DNA from 3 places in the Alteromonas sp. DYW1 genome. Region 3 is predicted to be linked to each of the others. Evidence: predicted binding sites of a transcription regulator. Region 3 holds the regulator's gene; each other region holds the start of a gene.
The links. Region 3 encodes sigma-54, which starts transcription at its own class of promoters, with help from an activator protein. Its sites were predicted from a motif close to GTTGGCACGNNNNTNGNNT; they were not measured.

Region 1: a site for sigma-54 is predicted at 3,480-3,498, ahead of flhA (flagellar biosynthesis protein FlhA). Genes of this name have one in related genera too.
Region 2: a site for sigma-54 is predicted at 2,341-2,359, ahead of AC121Z_RS05770 (PEP-CTERM sorting domain-containing protein). Genes of this name have one in related genera too.

Annotation. Positions count from the first base shown of each region.
Region 1 is NZ_CM186038.1:2,633,892-2,639,501, forward strand. It holds gene flhF (flagellar biosynthesis GTPase FlhF) at 1-1,293, opposite strand, end outside; gene flhA (flagellar biosynthesis protein FlhA) at 1,321-3,420, opposite strand; gene flhB (flagellar biosynthesis protein FlhB) at 3,702-4,826, opposite strand; gene fliR (flagellar biosynthetic protein FliR) at 4,833-5,610, opposite strand, start outside.
Region 2 is NZ_CM186038.1:1,278,136-1,283,745, reverse strand. It holds gene AC121Z_RS05780 (GMC family oxidoreductase) at 1-960, opposite strand, end outside; gene AC121Z_RS05775 (substrate-binding periplasmic protein) at 1,368-2,147, shown strand; gene AC121Z_RS05770 (PEP-CTERM sorting domain-containing protein) at 2,418-3,128, shown strand; gene AC121Z_RS05765 (NADH:flavin oxidoreductase) at 3,478-4,575, shown strand; gene AC121Z_RS05760 (alpha/beta hydrolase family protein) at 4,583-5,557, opposite strand.
Region 3 is NZ_CM186038.1:711,623-717,232, forward strand. It holds gene kdsC (3-deoxy-manno-octulosonate-8-phosphatase KdsC) at 1-402, shown strand, start outside; gene lptC (LPS export ABC transporter periplasmic protein LptC) at 399-971, shown strand; gene lptA (lipopolysaccharide transport periplasmic protein LptA) at 973-1,572, shown strand; gene lptB (LPS export ABC transporter ATP-binding protein) at 1,572-2,297, shown strand; gene AC121Z_RS03275 (RNA polymerase factor sigma-54) at 2,369-3,850, shown strand; gene hpf (ribosome hibernation promoting factor) at 3,878-4,165, shown strand; gene ptsN (PTS IIA-like nitrogen regulatory protein PtsN) at 4,210-4,653, shown strand; gene rapZ (RNase adapter RapZ) at 4,691-5,536, shown strand; gene AC121Z_RS03295 (HPr family phosphocarrier protein) at 5,545-5,610, shown strand, end outside.

The DNA.
Region 1 (5,610 bases), 1.9 Mb from region 3:
TTTTCCACTTGCAGACGCAATATCTTCCGGTACTTTCTGACCATCCGTAACAAAGCTTAGCGGTAAGTTATAGTTTATAGCAACACTTAGCATTTCACCCAATGAATAGCATTCATCTAACTTTGTGAATATGCACCCTTGCAGTGGTACGTTTTTATACGCATTCACAACGCCTTGCAGGCTGGCATATTGGGCATTTGCTTGCGCAACCAAATAATAGTTAATTGGCATGTTAATCCCACGCGATAACTCTTGCAACTGACCAATTAAGCGCGCGTCTCGTTGCGAGAAGCCTGCAGTGTCGATTAGTACCATTCGCTTATTTCGTAGTTGATGAATAACATTTGCCAATTCTTCACCGTTGTGGGCTTTCTTAACAGTACAACCAATGATCTTACCGTAGGTTGATAATTGCTCGAACGCACCAATACGATAGCTGTCAATAGTCACTAAAGCGACCTGTTCGGCGCCATGTTTTTGAGCATAGCGCGCGGCCAGTTTTGCGATTGTTGTCGTTTTCCCCACACCAGTAGGCCCAACCATTGCGACAACACCAGACTGCGTAAGTAAATGCTGGCCGCCTACGTGTACTCGATTAGCTAATAATTTGAGTAGCATTAACCAAGCATCACGCTCATTGGCTTCTGCTGGCAAATAATTGATTAATTGATCACTGAGTGATTCTTCAATTCCCATTAATTGAAGTTGTTCATATAAATAACCATGCAATGGGTTTTTCAACTGTTTGCGTTGCTCTGTCAATGCCGCGACTTGAAATGAAAGAATGTTACGCAGCGACGCCAATTCTTGATGCATATCCGCCAGTTGCTGCGGTACGTCTGCATGATGCTGAGCGGTTGCGTTCGCGGCACCGGATTGATTGCTCTCTACCGACGGTGTCGCCTGCACATTGGGCGCTTTTTCAGCATAAGTCTGCGCATAAGGCTCAGCTTTCGCAGACACTCGATTAGGTTTGGTAGTTTCTCGCTCGGTACTCGCCGTTGCTGACTGCTTCGCATTTGCCGCTTGTTGCTTTTCAAGCAACTGCTTCAAACTATCCGGACCATCATCGCCAATAATTTCACTCAGAGTTGGCGTGCGTTGGCGAGGTTCCGCTTTAATCGTTTTGGCTGACGTTGGCGGTGTTTGTGTATGTGGGTCGTAAGCGGCAACGAGTTCAATGCCTGAGCCGGTTTTGCGGGTCGACATGATTACGGCATCAGCACCAAGCTCTTCTTTCACTTGACGCAATGCCTCGCGCATATCCTTACCGACAAATCGTCTAATTTTCATCGCTTATGCTCCACTTCACTTATCTGCTTATTGCCCAACGGCACTTACAATTCGAATTTGCTTATCATCAGGAATTTCCTGATAGGACAGGACATGCAAACCCGTCACCGCATGTTTTAAGAAACGCGATAATACCGGTCTTAACATGCCTGACGTCAGCAATACTGATGGTTCTCCTGCCAGCTCCTGCTGCTGAGTCGCCTCGCTGAGCGATTGCTGGATCCGGTCAGCTAGTCCAGGCTCAATACCAGCGCCATCCTCGCCACCTGCCTGTAATGACTTGTGCAGTATTTGTTCCAACTCTGGCGCCAAAGTAATGACGGGCAGCTCGGCCCCGCCGTGATTGATTTCTTGGATAATTAAACGCTTCAAAGCGATCCGCACGGCTGAGACTAATACGTCAGGATCTTGACTTTTCGGACCATATTCACACAACGTTTGTACAATCGTGCGCATATCACGAATAGGTACACCTTCGTACAGCAACGTGCGCAAGACTTTAACCACCGTGCTGAGCGATAAAATATCAGGGATCAGCCCTTCTACCAGTTTTGGATTACTCTTGGCTAACATGTCCAAGAGTTGTTGAGCTTCCTCGTGCCCGAGTAGTTGATAGGCATTAGTTGTCAACAATTGACTCAAGTGGGTTGCCACAACTGTGGCGGTATCAACCACGGTATAGCCTAATGTTTGGGCATGTTCACGCTGGGCTGGTTTGATCCAAACAGCATCTAAACCAAAGGCAGGATCTTTCGTCGGTTTACCATCAAGCTTACCAAAGACCTGACCTGGATTAATCGCTAGCTCGCTGTCATGATTAATATCTGCTTCCCCGACGTTTACGCCTAACATGGCAATTGTGTAAGTTGTCGGGTTGAGATCAAGATTGTCTCGAATGTGCACTGGCGGGATCAGGAAGCCAAGTTCTTGCGAAAGCTTTTTCCTAACTCCCTTAATGCGCGTCAACAGCTCGCCACCTTGCGCTTTATCCACCAAGGGGATCAAACGATAACCCACTTCTAGTCCGATGGTATCGACCTGCTGTACGTCATCCCAACCGAGTTCTTTAATTTCTGCCGGGGTTTGACTGTCAGCCGGTAACACTTCGCCGGTTTTTTCAACTTTCTCGGGTTGTTGGGCTTGGCGTGTTTTGAGGTAGGCCAATCCCCCTGCAAGCGCACTAAAACTTAAGAATGCGAGGTGTGGCATACCAGGGACAATACCCATAACGAATAGAATACCCGACGCAATAGACAAAGCTCGAGGGTTGGTGAGCTGTTTATCCAGCTCCTGACCCATTTCCTGGGTTTCATTCTCACGCGTAACGATTATCGCAGTTGCCACTGACAACAATAACGATGGGATCTGAGCGACCAAACCATCACCAATGGTCAGAATGGTATATACCTCAAGTGCTCGACTGAACGGCAGGTCATACTGCACTAAGCCGATAAACAAGCCGCCTACGATATTGATAAGCATGATAAATAGGCCTGCAATAGCATCACCTTTAACGAACTTTGAAGCACCATCCATTGAACCGTAAAAATCAGCTTCTTGAGTGATCTCTTCACGTCGTTTACGGGCTTCATCTTGATCGATGTAGCCCGCATTCAAATCAGCGTCGATAGCCATTTGCTTGCCTGGCATCGCATCCAAGGTAAAACGAGCACTTACCTCAGAGATACGTCCGGCCCCCGCGGTCACAACTTTAAAGTTTATAATCAATAAGATCGCGAATACGACCACACCCACGGCAAAGTTACCGCCGATAACGACTTCACCAAAGGCTTGGATCACTTTACCTGCAGCATCGCCACCTTCATGCCCGTACAGCAAAACAACCCGTGTTGAAGCAACATTAAGTGCCAATCGTAAGACTGTTGCGATAAGCAAAACTAAGGGGAAAATACCGAAATCAACCGGCTTTTGCGTGAATACGGCAACCAGAATGATCACCAACGATAGCGCTATGTTGAAGCTGAACAGCACGTCAAGCAAGAAGGGTGGCATGGGCAAGATAACCATGCCCATAATGGCCAATAAAACCATGGGCGCGCCAAGCCCTGACGTAAAGCGCTTGAGTTGGTTCTTATCGAAATTTCGCCATTTAGCGGTTAATTCCATCCTGACAGCCACTCCCCTATAACGGAATTTTGACGCAAAAATTACGGTTTCAAGATGTATTTCAACAACTGTGCCAGTCTCTGCTTTATGGCGTAATTTTTTATTTTAGTGACTAATTTTTGCAAAATTGTCCGCCAGCAATTGTCCCGAACAAGAGCAAACAGGTAGGGTTTACGCAGCAAGCAATGACCACAATCGCCAACTGACGACAATCACCATCAACGGGCTTTTAGCGTTTTTTTCATTAAACCAACTACACAATTAGATTAAGTGAAGATTAACTAGCGACGATATTCCGGCGGAATAGGTAGGTCACGTTTTAATGGTTTTGGTCGCGCGCCCTTACCGGCTTTAAAGGCTTTGAGTTGATAAACATAAGCCAACACCTGGGCTACCGCCATAAACAGCTTGTTAGGGATCTCGTGATCTGTTTCGGTACTGTAATAAATAGCCCGCGCTAACATCGGCGATGGAATTAATGGTACGTCACTGGCGGTGGCGATTTTCCGAATATGCATCGCTAGTTCATCAACCCCTTTAGCCACCACGACTGGCGCTCGATTACCATCTTCATCGTACTTTAAAGCAACCGAATAGTGAGTTGGGTTAGTAACCACAACATCGGCTTTCGGTACTTCTTGCATCATGCGCCTTGCTGCAGCTTGAAATTGTAGTTTACGAATACGCCCTTTAACTTGTGGATCACCCTCGGCATTTTTACGTTCATCTTTGACTTCTTGCTTCGTCATTTTCATTTGTTCATGATGCTTATGGCTTTGATAGGGCACATCAATCGCCACGATTGGGATCAACGCGCAGCACATGATCAAGAACGCCCACTCGATCATATCTAAAGCATGAAAAATACTCAGGGGATAGAGCTCCTGATCCAAGTGCAGCGCTTCATCACGAAACAAGAGCAAGGATAAATACGCTGCGCCCGCAACTACGATAAACTTGCCCAAAGCCTTTAATAGCTCGACCAAACCCTCCACACCAAACATGCGTTTAAAACCATTAATGGGATTAATTTTCTCAGCTTTTGGTGTCGCAGATTCCCAGGTGAAATTGTAGCCCCCTAAGGCTATTGACCCATAGATGCCGGCCACCATTGCAATGATCATGTAAAACAAAACCGGCGTACTCACCTCTGAGAATGCTTGCCCCCAGATTTGAAACATATGATTCAAATCATAGGTTTCATCCCGCGATAAAGTAAACGAGCGTTGCATGATCTGAAACAACGCGCTGGCTATATATGACCCCATCAGCATAAATGCTACTGCACTGGCGATTAAAACCAACGCCGTCGACAGCTCGCGCGACCGAGCGATCTGCCCCTTCTTGCGCGCATCTTGGATCTTTTTCTGTGTGGGTTCCTCGGTTTTTTCGTATGAATCAGCCATGCCAGCCTACACTCCGCAGATCCGCACTAACTGACACATCATCAGCTGAGCGCGTTCCCACTGCTGTTCAAAGTGATTGGTAAAGTTAGCCATGGTGATCCAGATGATCACAAGGCCCATGATCTGGGCAATCGAAAAGCCTATGCTGAATATATTCAGTTGCGGTGCAGCTTTGGTCATTACACCAAAGGCGAGATTAACTATTAACAAAGAAACAATCGGTGCCAGTGTCATGATCACTGCAGAAGTAAACATCCAGCCCGCCCAATGCGCAATTGCTTGGAACTGTTCAGCCTGCCACCAACCCTCACCCACAGGAAATGCTTGAAAGCTCATCGCGACCATTTGGATCATGGCGAGATGACCATCCAGAGTCCAAAATAACAGCGTCGCAAGGATCAAATAAAATTGCCCCACTGCAGGCACGTTGATCCCATTGACAGGGTCAACAATGGATGCAAACCCTAAACCGGTTTGCATCGCGACGATTTGACCGGCCAAAACAAACGTATTCAGGACTAGGGTAGAAATAAATCCCAATCCGATCCCAATCATCAGTTGTTTGCCCGCCTCAACAAATGAGCCAACACTGACCAAATCGGTTACCGGTGATGCAGGGATTATGGGCATTAACATAAACGTTAACATAATGGCTAACAGCGACTTAATTGGTGTAGGAATACTTTTAGCACTAAGCCCAACCATACTAGCGAACATTCCCGAAATGCGACAAAACGCGAGTAAGTAATCTGCCAAAAATTGCATGATTGTCGCTTCAGGGATG
Region 2 (5,610 bases), 570 kb from region 3:
TAGTGCAGAGAATGCCACAGCATATCCCTCGCGTGCTTTACACTTATGCTGCACAATCGCGTCTAGGTGGTCTTGCAAATTTTGCCCTACCCCAGGTAAATCAACCTGTACGTGGATCCCCTTTTCACGCAAATGCTCAGCCGGTCCAATCCCTGAAAGCATCAGCAATTGTGGCGAATTAATCGCGCCACCGCATAATATAACTTCCTGACTTGCCTTAAGACGTTGAGCTTTGCCGCCAATACGCGCTTGTACGCCTGTAGCCTGCCCATCCTTTAACAAAACACGCTCAACCATCACGCCAGTCATAACCGTAAGATTATTGCGCTGTAAAGCGGGTTTTAAAAATCCTTTTGCCGTCGAGCAACGCTGTCCACCCACTTGGGAAACTTGATAAAAGCCTAAACCTTCGCGCTCTTCCCGATTAAAATCATCCAGAATATTGAAACCGACAGCATCTGCGGCGGCAACAAAGCGATGCGATAATTTATCCTTATGCCGTAAATCATCGACATTCAGTGGACCACCGACACCATGATACTCGTCAGCCCCGCGCTGGTTGTTTTCGGACCGTTTGAAAAACGGCAATACTGAGTCCCAGTCCCAACCCGTCGCACCCTTGGCGGCCCAATCGTTGTAGTCGTTTATATCACCGCGAATGTAGCACATCGCATTAATGGAACTTGAACCGCCTAACGTCTTGCCACGCGGCCAGAATAATTCTCGATTATTTAACTGCGCTTGTGGTGCTGTGTGATAGCCCCAACCAATCCCCTCGACACGGGAAAGCAGTGATAAACCAAATGGAATGTGGATTAACGGGTTACGGTCTTTACCACCCGCCTCTAATAGACACACTTTGCACGCAGGATTCTCGCTCAAACGCGCCGCCAGCGTGGCGCCAGCTGAACCTGCACCGACAATAATAAAATCAAAGGCGTCAGTTGTTGTTTGCATCATTTTTACTACCTAGAACTGGATCCCGAACTGCTCGGACATCGTACCAGTGTACCAAAATTGTTTATCCAAGAGTTAGCAGAATGTTAATAAAAATTAGAAAAAACAACCTAACTAAAAACACATATATAGCAAACGATGAGCGACGCAATTATTAACCTGCAGCTCATCGCGAGCTGTTTTATTCTTTCGCCAAAAAAGAAATAAAAATCATTGCGTTCATAGCGGTTGTCGTTTTGAGCATTAATGATGCTTAGTTGGTTATAAACTGAAGATGCTACTGCGGTTACATCGATACCGTTGCACGCAGGATCTGCGCAAATTATCGAAATTTCAATATCAATTGCGCATTGCGCACTTGGTCAAAGGTGTTCTACACTTAGCGTAACAAGTCATTCAGCGTGATTGTAGTGTTCAAAACTCTCGTTTTTATCATCTTCAGCCTGCCTATTTTCTGCCTTACCGCGAAAGAGTTTACAATTGCTATCAATGAGCGCCAAATCTATCGCTATGTCGATGCACAAGGCTTTTGGCAGGGCCAAGATATAGAGTTAATTCGTGCTGTGTTTAAACGCACTCCATACACGCTCACTTTCGTCGCTATGCCTTGGTCGAGGGTATTAAAAAGCATTGAGTCAGGCTTAGTCGATATGACACTGGCAGCGAGCATATTACCTGAGCGACAAAACTATGCGTACTTTTCCTCGCATATTTTTAGACACAGCCACTACGTACTTTTTGTCAATAAACAACGAATGGACTCCTTTGCAGGTATCAAATCGTTGGCCGATGTTGCTGCCTCAAACGTGTTGATTGGCGCATTACGTGGGGCAATTTACTCCGACTCATATGCACACTTAGTGGAAGACAAAAAATTTCTGGAGCGCATGGTTTTTATCGACAATGACCAAAACCTACCCCAGTTAGCGGCTCTAGGACGTGTGGATGGCTATATTGAATCAGAGATTGAAGGCCGCCACTATTTACAAAACTGGGATTCAAAACAACACCAGATGGTGCCACTCTTTCGTATCACCAGTGATCAGGAGGCGAGCAATTATCTCATGTTTAGTAAACAAACGATTGACTTGGCTACGGTCGCCGAATTTGATGCAGCGCTCAGCGACTTACATGCGAGCGGTGAATACCTCAGTATCGTTGCCAAATACTTACCTAGCGTGCGTCACTGAGTCTCGTTCTATACCATCACACGCAAAATTTACTCAAGAAGCATCCGACCGACAACCCGCGTGAAAAAAGCAAGAGCACCAAACAGTCTCAATCAATCGCTATCTAATGATGAGTGTCAACTTTCTTTACATTTATCGATTTTCGGCCAAACTAGAAACCACGTAAATAACTGATTTAAATAGACCAATTAACGCAGGCACGGTTTATGCAAAGCACAAAATGCGCAACTTTTATTTAACTCGCGCAGAACCACTCAACAAGGAACAGGTATGAAAAAACTTTTAACAAAAGCATTTATGCTAGCTGCTATGTTCAGTATTGCGCAAAGTGCTACTGCTGCAGTTATCTATTTGGACTTCGAGAATATCGCGCCTTATCCCAATGACAGTACTGTCCAAATTGCAGGGTATTACAATGGCGGCACTTCAAGCTTTGGCACCACAGGAACTAATTTTGGCGTAGAATTTAGTAGCGGTGCTACGCTATTGTGCCTGAATAACGTCGGAGAAACTTGCAGCAATACCTCGCGCGGCGATGTGGGTATTAGCACTTCACGCAATGGAGCGTTGTATTTCCCTACAACTAATCCGTTTATGAATGTTGCTGCTGGTTTTACTAACGGTTTCTCGTTTGTCTACTCAGATCCGTTTGCAGCCGGTAGCTTCTTGAGTATATTCGACGGCTTGAATGGCACAGGCAACTTACTAACTACAGTCGTGTTACCAGGAACATTGAATGGTAGGTCCGGTGGATGTGATGCCGCGTATGACGCAAGCTACTGCCCATTCAACAGTTTTGGCGTCAGTTTCTCTGGTGTTGCTCAATCAGTATTATTTGGCGGCTCAGTGAATAGCCAAGTTTTCGACGATATTACTTTTGGCAGCTCGACGGTTGGAGGAACTACGGTTCCTGAGCCATCGACCCTTGCCATTTTGATGCTTTCTGTATTAGGTCTTACGTTAAAACGTAAAAATCGCTAGGCAGCACGCAACAATTCTACTCAAGACTATTGCGCCTGAATACAGGCGCAATTACGTTTTGGAGTCCATAAATCTGAAACTCTACTCCCTACATTTTTTGTAGCCTACAAACAAAACTATAGGGGAAGCAATACTTAACATTTATCCGGTTAACAGTTAGCTCATCCTCTATCAAAATACCTTGCAATCGTAAAAACCAAGCCTCTGGTCTAGTACAACTTATGTAGGACTATTCATAACTGTCAATTGACTCTGCCTAGTTCTGATTTAATCTACTGTCAAGTTCTCAGTCACAAATACAAATGATTGGATTTTCGTAATTCTAGGCACTTAACCGGATGATCGCAGTATGCAAACAAAAGCTTTATTCAGCCCCTTTATACACCCCAAATTAACCCTCAACAATCGCGTCGTTATGGCACCTATGACGCGTCAGTTTTCACCTAATGGGATCCCAACAGAAGCTGTAGCAGGCTATTATCAACGTCGGGCGCAAGGTGGCACCGGGTTGATTATTACTGAAGGTACTACTGTTAATGATCCGGTAGCAACTATGGCTGAGAGCATCCCGCAATTCCATGGTGAAGCAGCATTACAAGGTTGGCAACAGGTAGTGAATGAGGTGCATGCTGCGGGCGCTAAAATAATGCCACAACTATGGCATGTTGGAATGGCACGTGTGGCTGATAAAGCTCCCTTCCCTGAATTACCGAGTGCCGGTCCATCGGGCCTTTTTAAACCAGGTAAGCAAGGAGCTGAACCAATGACCGTTAAGCATATCGAGCGCGTCATTGCGGCCTTTGCCAGCGCTGCCGCTGATGCCAAACGCTTAGGCTTCGATGGCGTTGAAATACATGGTGCGCACGGCTATTTAATTGACCAATTTTTCTGGGAAGGTACCAATCAGCGCACTGATGCATGGGGCGGCGATATGCAACGCCGGTCACGCTTTGCAGTGGAAATAATCAAAGCGATCCGCGCCGCGACCGCCCCCGACTACCCTATTATTCTGCGTTATTCACAGTGGAAACAGCAGGACTATGCGGCCCGCTTAGCTCACTCCCCCCAAGAACTTGAAGCATTCCTGACACCGCTTAGTGATGCTGGAGTGGACATTTTCCATTGCTCACAACGTCGCTACTGGGAACCTGAATTCGAAGATAGTGCATTGAACTTAGCCGGATGGACTAAGAAATTAACGGGGAAGCCAACCATCACTGTCGGCTCTGTGGGTTTGGATGGTGACTTCTTTGAAGCATTTCAAGGCAAAGGTTCAGGTACCCGCTCAATTGATGACTTGCTGGCTCGCATTGAGCAAGGCGAGTTTGATTTAGTCGCGGTCGGCAGAGCACTACTGCAAGACCCTAACTGGGCTAATAAAATCAAGAATCAGCAATTAGATGAGCTCGAACAATACTCCGGTGATGCATTAGCGACCTTATCTTAAGTTACGCTTAGAGGTAGCGTGCTAGCCAATCCAGAGTTTCTGCTAACATGGCTTGTCGATTTTTCTGCAAGCCATGATTATCGTCAGGATAAATCACTAATTTATGCGCATGTTCATGCTGTGCAAGAGCCTCTGCAAGCATTTCAGACTGTTTAACATTCACCCGCTTATCTGCGCTACCATGCATGAGTAGCACCGGCGCTGAGGGTAATTGATCAATCCAATGAATAACTGAGCGCGATTGCAGTGCTGCGGCTCGATTGTTAGCAAAATCTGGTACGCGTTTTTGATACACCTTTTCCATTGCTGGCCGCCATGCCAGCGCTTGCTCTGCGTCAGCATCTCCTGCAATAGCGACAATCGCCTTGAGGTTTGGCATCTGTTTGGCCGCTAAGTAACTTTGCATCGCACCGCGGCTCCAACCCATCAATGCAATTCGCGTTGGATCAGCTGCCGGGATCTCGACTAATAGCTGAGGTAGCGCCAATACATCATTCACGTCCTTACCGCCGAATTCATCGGCACCGTTGTTGGCAATAAAACGGGTACTTGCGCCCCGATATTGACTGCCAATAACCACGTAACCAGCCAGAGCTAAATCAGCTAAGAGACTGATTTTCTGAGCGAAAACCACTGCACCAAAATCGGCATTTCCGCCACGATTGAATATCACTACGGGCAGAGAACCCGTTTCTGCAGATTTGGGTTTAAGGTAATACCCTGCCACGGTCAACCCATCAACGCTATAGGTAAAGTCGACACAATCAAGCTGTTGTTTCTTGGTGTCAAAGTCTGCCTGATTAAAGCGGATGAGAAAGCGCTCTTTATTAAACTGCTTTTTATTGGCTTGCAACGCGTTTACCCATGAGTCAAAGCTTGTGAAGCCTCCTCTGAAACAAGTGTTTTGGGTGAGTAATTGGGTCTCTGCAGATACATTAGCAGTGGTCAAAAGACCAAAGAAAAGTAACCAAACGGTTTTCATAAACATCCTTGTGTTTTTAATTATAAGTTCTGTGGGTAACAGTATACTTAACA
Region 3 (5,610 bases):
ACCCGCGATGGTTTTGGCTTTAAAGCATTGCAACGGATAGGCATTAGAACTGCGGTAATTACTGGGCGCGAGTCGAGAATCGTGGCCCAGCGGATGCAGGCATTAAACACCAATTTTATTGTGCAAGGGCAAGAGAACAAAGCGCAGGCACTACAAGAAATCCTTGAGGTGACAAATTTCACTGCAGAGCAAGTCGCTGCAATCGGTGATGACGTACCAGATTTAGGGATGTTTGCACTCAGTGCGGTGCCGATTGCGGTTGCGGATGCTCATCCACTAGTTACCCAGCAAGCGCGCTGGACAACATCTGCTCGCGGTGGTTTTGGCGCGGTGCGAGAAGTTTGCGATGTGCTCTTGCAAATTCATGGACAACTGGATAATTTTACCGGAGCTAGCGTGTGAATCGGCTTGGATATAGTATCTCGGCGTTGTTTATCCTTGCCCTAGCTACCTACATCCCAACGTGGTTAAAGGAAGATTCAGTGACCACGGTAGAAAATGAAGAAGACGCTTATAAACCGACCTATCAAGCAAAAAACTTACGCAGTGCAATCTACGATGAATCGGGTAAGCTTAGCCACCGCATATTTGCCCAACAAATGGAGCACTTCGAACAGCTTGGTTTTGTTTACTTTAAGCAACCACAATATACCATTTACATGGACGATGAGGATACGCCCTGGCAGGTAACGGCTGAAGAAGGCACCTTGTATGACGACAATCGCATTCAACTTGAACGAAATGTGACCATTCGGAGTCTGAATGACGAGGAATTCGTAAAAACTATTGCAACGGAGTTCCTTCAAATAGACTTAACGACTAAAATAATGACATCTGATCAAGCAGTCACCATCATTGGTGAGGATTACCAAATACAGAGCGATGGATTGAATGCGGATCTCACGAATAAGACTTATGAATTACAACAGCATGTCCAGACTGTATATTCACCCACGAACAAGGCCCTCTAGTATGCTGCGTAACCTTTTTAATAGCATTAGTCAGACCCCGATTTTTACAGCCGTTTATCGTAGTATTTTGATTCTCGGCTACGGCGTGTTTGCTACATTCGTGTGGGCAGGGCAGTCTGACTTTAGTCAACCAATCAAAGTGGATGCAAAAAGCCAGTTTGTCGATGGTAAAAATAAAACCTCTATTTTTAAGGATGATGTTCATATTACCCAGGGGTCGATGGAAATTCATGCGGATGAGGTTGAAGTTATTGCCACAGAAGGTGAAGGTCGCGAAATATTTATCGCACGTGGGCGCCCCGCAATGTACGCGCAAAATATGGATGATGGCAGTCGAGTAACGGCGCAGGCGAATTCAATTACTTATGCTGTATCGTCACGCGCCATTACCTTAGATGGTTCAGCACAGTTGGTGCGCGACAGCAGTATGGTACAAGGTGATTTGATCCAATTTGATATGGAGAAAGAGCAGCTACTTGCGCAAAGCAATGATAACGATGAAGAGCGCCGGGTTACCACCGTATTTCGCCCAGAAACGTTTAAAGATCTGCAAGACGACGAGCCAGAAGAAGAGCAACCGCAACAGGAAGAGCCGCGATAATGGCTACGCTGATCGCGCAGAACTTAGCGAAATCTTATAAGTCCAGACAAGTTGTTAGAGACGTTAGTCTCAGCGTTGATAGCGGTCAAATCGTCGGCCTGCTGGGGCCTAACGGTGCCGGTAAAACAACCACGTTTTATATGATTGTGGGGCTAGTGCCATTGGATCATGGGCGGATTTATATTGACCAATCTGAACTCACTTTGTTGCCCATGCATGAGCGGGCGCGTCAAGGTATCGGCTATTTACCGCAAGAAGCATCGATTTTCCGTAAATTAACGGTGCTCGAAAATATCATGGCTATTTTGCAGACTCGCAAAGAATTAACCACTATTCAGCGGGAGCAAGAGGCAGATGCATTGCTCGACGAATTTAATATTAATCATATTCGCAACAGTCTTGGAATGAGCTTGTCGGGGGGGGAGAGACGCCGAGTTGAAATTGCCAGAGCTCTGGCCGCCAACCCACAATTTATCTTGCTTGATGAACCGTTTGCTGGAGTTGATCCTATCTCGGTCAACGACATTAAAAAAATTATTCAGCACCTGTGCGAGCGCGGTATCGGTGTTTTGATAACTGACCATAACGTCCGTGAAACCCTTGATGTTTGTGAGAAAGCGTACATTGTTAGTCATGGAGAGTTAATCGCTGCAGGTACGGCAGACGAGGTTTTAGCAAATCAAAAAGTGAGAGATGTATACCTCGGCGAGCAATTCAGGCTATAGTTAACCTAACGATAATAATTTGTGCAAAGCAGAGTTCGTCAACACATGGTGTGGGAAGTAAAGAGCAATAAATGAAGCCCTCGTTACAGCTTAAATTCAGTCAACAACTTACGATGACGCCGCAGTTGCAGCAAGCAATCAAACTGCTGCAGTTATCGACGCTCGACTTACAAACCGAAATCCAAGAGGCGCTTGATTCTAATCCATTACTCGAGTTAGAAGAGGTTCACGAGCCAGACAGCAACAGTGATCTGCAGACCAATAGTAAGGAAAAGGAAGAGCCAACGGCGAATTCCAGTGATGATTCACTTGAAAGTGGTGATGCGCTTGAAAAGGCCGATTTGCCGGATGAGTTGCCCATCGATAGTACTTGGGATGAATACTACAGTGCTTCATCGGCACCAGCACCAATGTCTTCAAGTAGTGATGATGACCAGGTTTTTCAGGGGGAAACCACCGACAATATACAGGACCATTTGCTGTGGCAGATGGACTTGACTCCTTTTAGCGAAGTCGATCGCGCCATCGCCATTGCAATCATCGATTCGATTGACGAATCAGGTTATTTAACCTGCACAGTTGAAGATATTCTCGCCAGTGTGAATGATGACGTAACGGACGAGCAGGTTGAAGAAGATGAAGTCTTGTGTGTGCTGAAACGCATTCAAATGTTTGATCCTATCGGCTCTGGCTCTCGCACACCGCAGGAATGCTTGTTAGTCCAACTTAACCAGTTTGCGCCTGACACTCCTTGGGTAGCAGAAGCCAAGCAAATTCTCATCGAATTTTCTGATCTGTTAAGCAGTAAAGACTATCGAACTTTGATGCGCAAAAGCAGACTAAAGGAAGAAGAGCTAAGAGAGGCACTACGCTTATTGCAAACGCTTAATCCGCGTCCAGGCAGTGCGCTGATTACGAAGGAGCCAGAATACGTTATTCCGGATGTATCAGTCAGTAAGAAAAATGGTCGCTGGAATGTCGAGCTAAATCCAGACAGTTTGCCTAAACTAAGTATAAACCAGCAATATGCTGCCATGAGTCGCAACGCGCGCAACAGCAGCGATTCGCAATTTATTCGTTCGCATATGCAAGAAGCTAAGTGGTTCATAAAGAGTTTAGAAAGCCGCAATGAAACATTATTAAAGGTGGCTAACTGTATCGTGCAGCAGCAAATTGGCTTTTTTGAGCATGGGCCAGAAATGATGAAACCCATGGTGTTAAATGACGTGGCTGAAATGGTAGATATGCATGAGTCAACCATTTCACGGGTAACAACGCAAAAATATATGCACACCCCGCGCGGCATTTTTGAACTGAAATACTTTTTTTCTAGTCACGTTGCGACTGACGGGGGTGGCGAATGCTCCTCTACGGCGATACGTGCATTAATTAAGAAGCTGGTGGCAGCCGAAAAACCGAGCAAGCCACTGAGTGATAGCAAGATTGCTCAATTGTTGGCGGACCAAGGTATACAAGTGGCCCGTCGGACAATAGCAAAATACCGTGAATCGCTCGCGATTCCCCCGTCCAATCAACGTAAGAGTTTACTCTAATAGCTCGAACAAGAAGGAAGACGATATATGCAAATTAACTTAACTGGTCACCACGTTGATATTACCGATTCGCTCCGCAATTACGTCGACACCAAATTTTCAAAGTTGGAACGACATTTTGACCATATTTCCAACGTGCACGTGATATTAAATGTGGAAAAGTTAAATCAAAAGGCTGAAGCAACTGTGCATCTGAGTGGTGCGGAGATATTTGCATCATCGGAAGATACTGATATGTATGCAGCGATTGATAGCATGATAGATAAGCTTGATCGTCAGGTTATCCGGCATAAGGAAAAGCTGAAAAAGCATTAAAGCGGTCCTCTCCATCTTGGAGATTTGGAGTTTTTTAATAAACCATGAACCTACAAACAATATTAAGCACGAACCGCACGCAATGTGCGGTTCAGTGTAATAGCAAAAAACGAATTCTAGAAATCATTAGCCAACTCGCTGCGGACAATAATCCCGATATTGACCAAGATAAAGTTCTCGCTGCTCTCATGCAACGTGAACGCATGGGAAGCACTGGAATCGGCAATGGTATTGCTATCCCACATGGTCGCTTGTTGGGCTTGAGTAACGTTATGGCAATCGTAGTAACCAGTGAGCCTGCAATCGATTTTGACGCTATCGACGATAAACCCGTCGATATTTTCTTTGCTATTCTGGTGCCAGAAGATCAAGCTGACGGCCATTTGCAAACGTTGGCGAGCGTTGCTGGGAAGTTAGCAGACAAAGATCGGGTTAAATTAATCCGCAAAGCGCAAACAAGTGATGAAATCCTGCAAGCTTTGGCCTAATCTGTACACATTAATCTAAGGGAATTGATACGTTCACATGAAACTTATTATTGTCAGCGGTCGCAGTGGCTCAGGGAAATCAATTGCGCTACGTGCACTGGAAGATTTAGGTTACTATTGTGTTGATAATATACCCGTCAATCTACTCCCCACCCTGACACATGCCGTGGTCGATGAGTATGACCTTGTCGCGGTAAGCATTGATGTTCGCAACTTGCCAAAAGATCCCAATGAACTTGTAGAAATTCTTAATTATCTCCCTGACGCATGGGACATGAACGTCATCTATTTAGACGCCAGCGATGATGAGCTAGTTAAACGCTTCAGTGAAACCCGACGTTTACATCCACTGTCAAAGGAAAATCGTTCACTCTCAGACGCCATCATTGCCGAAAAACAGTTACTTGCTCCAATTGCTGAACGCGCTGATCTCTATCTGGACACTGACAAACTATCCGTCCATCAGCTAGCTGAATTGATCCGTGAGCGAGTGTTGGGAAAAAAGAGTTCTCGTTTGGTTTTGGTCTTCGAGAGTTTTGGCTTCAAATATGGTATTCCCAAAGATGCCGATTACGTTTTCGATGCCCGGTTTTTACCTAACCCCCATTGGGAGCCCGATCTTAAACACCTAACGGGCTTAGATTCACCGGTTGAACAGTTTTTAGGTTCGCAGCCGATTGTCACCAAATTTGTTTGGCAGATCCAGAACCTTATTTCGACGTGGTTACCGCATTTAGAGCGCAATAATCGTAGCTATGTGACAGTTGCGATTGGTTGTACTGGTGGTCAACATCGTTCGGTGTACGTAACTGAATGCTTAGCGCGGACCTTTCAAGATATTCATCCTGATGTGCAGATCCGCCATCGTGAGCTGAATCGGTAGAGGGATTTATGGCGCGTATTGAAGAGACTGTAACCATCGTCAACAAGTTAGGTTTGCATGCCCGCGCGGCGACT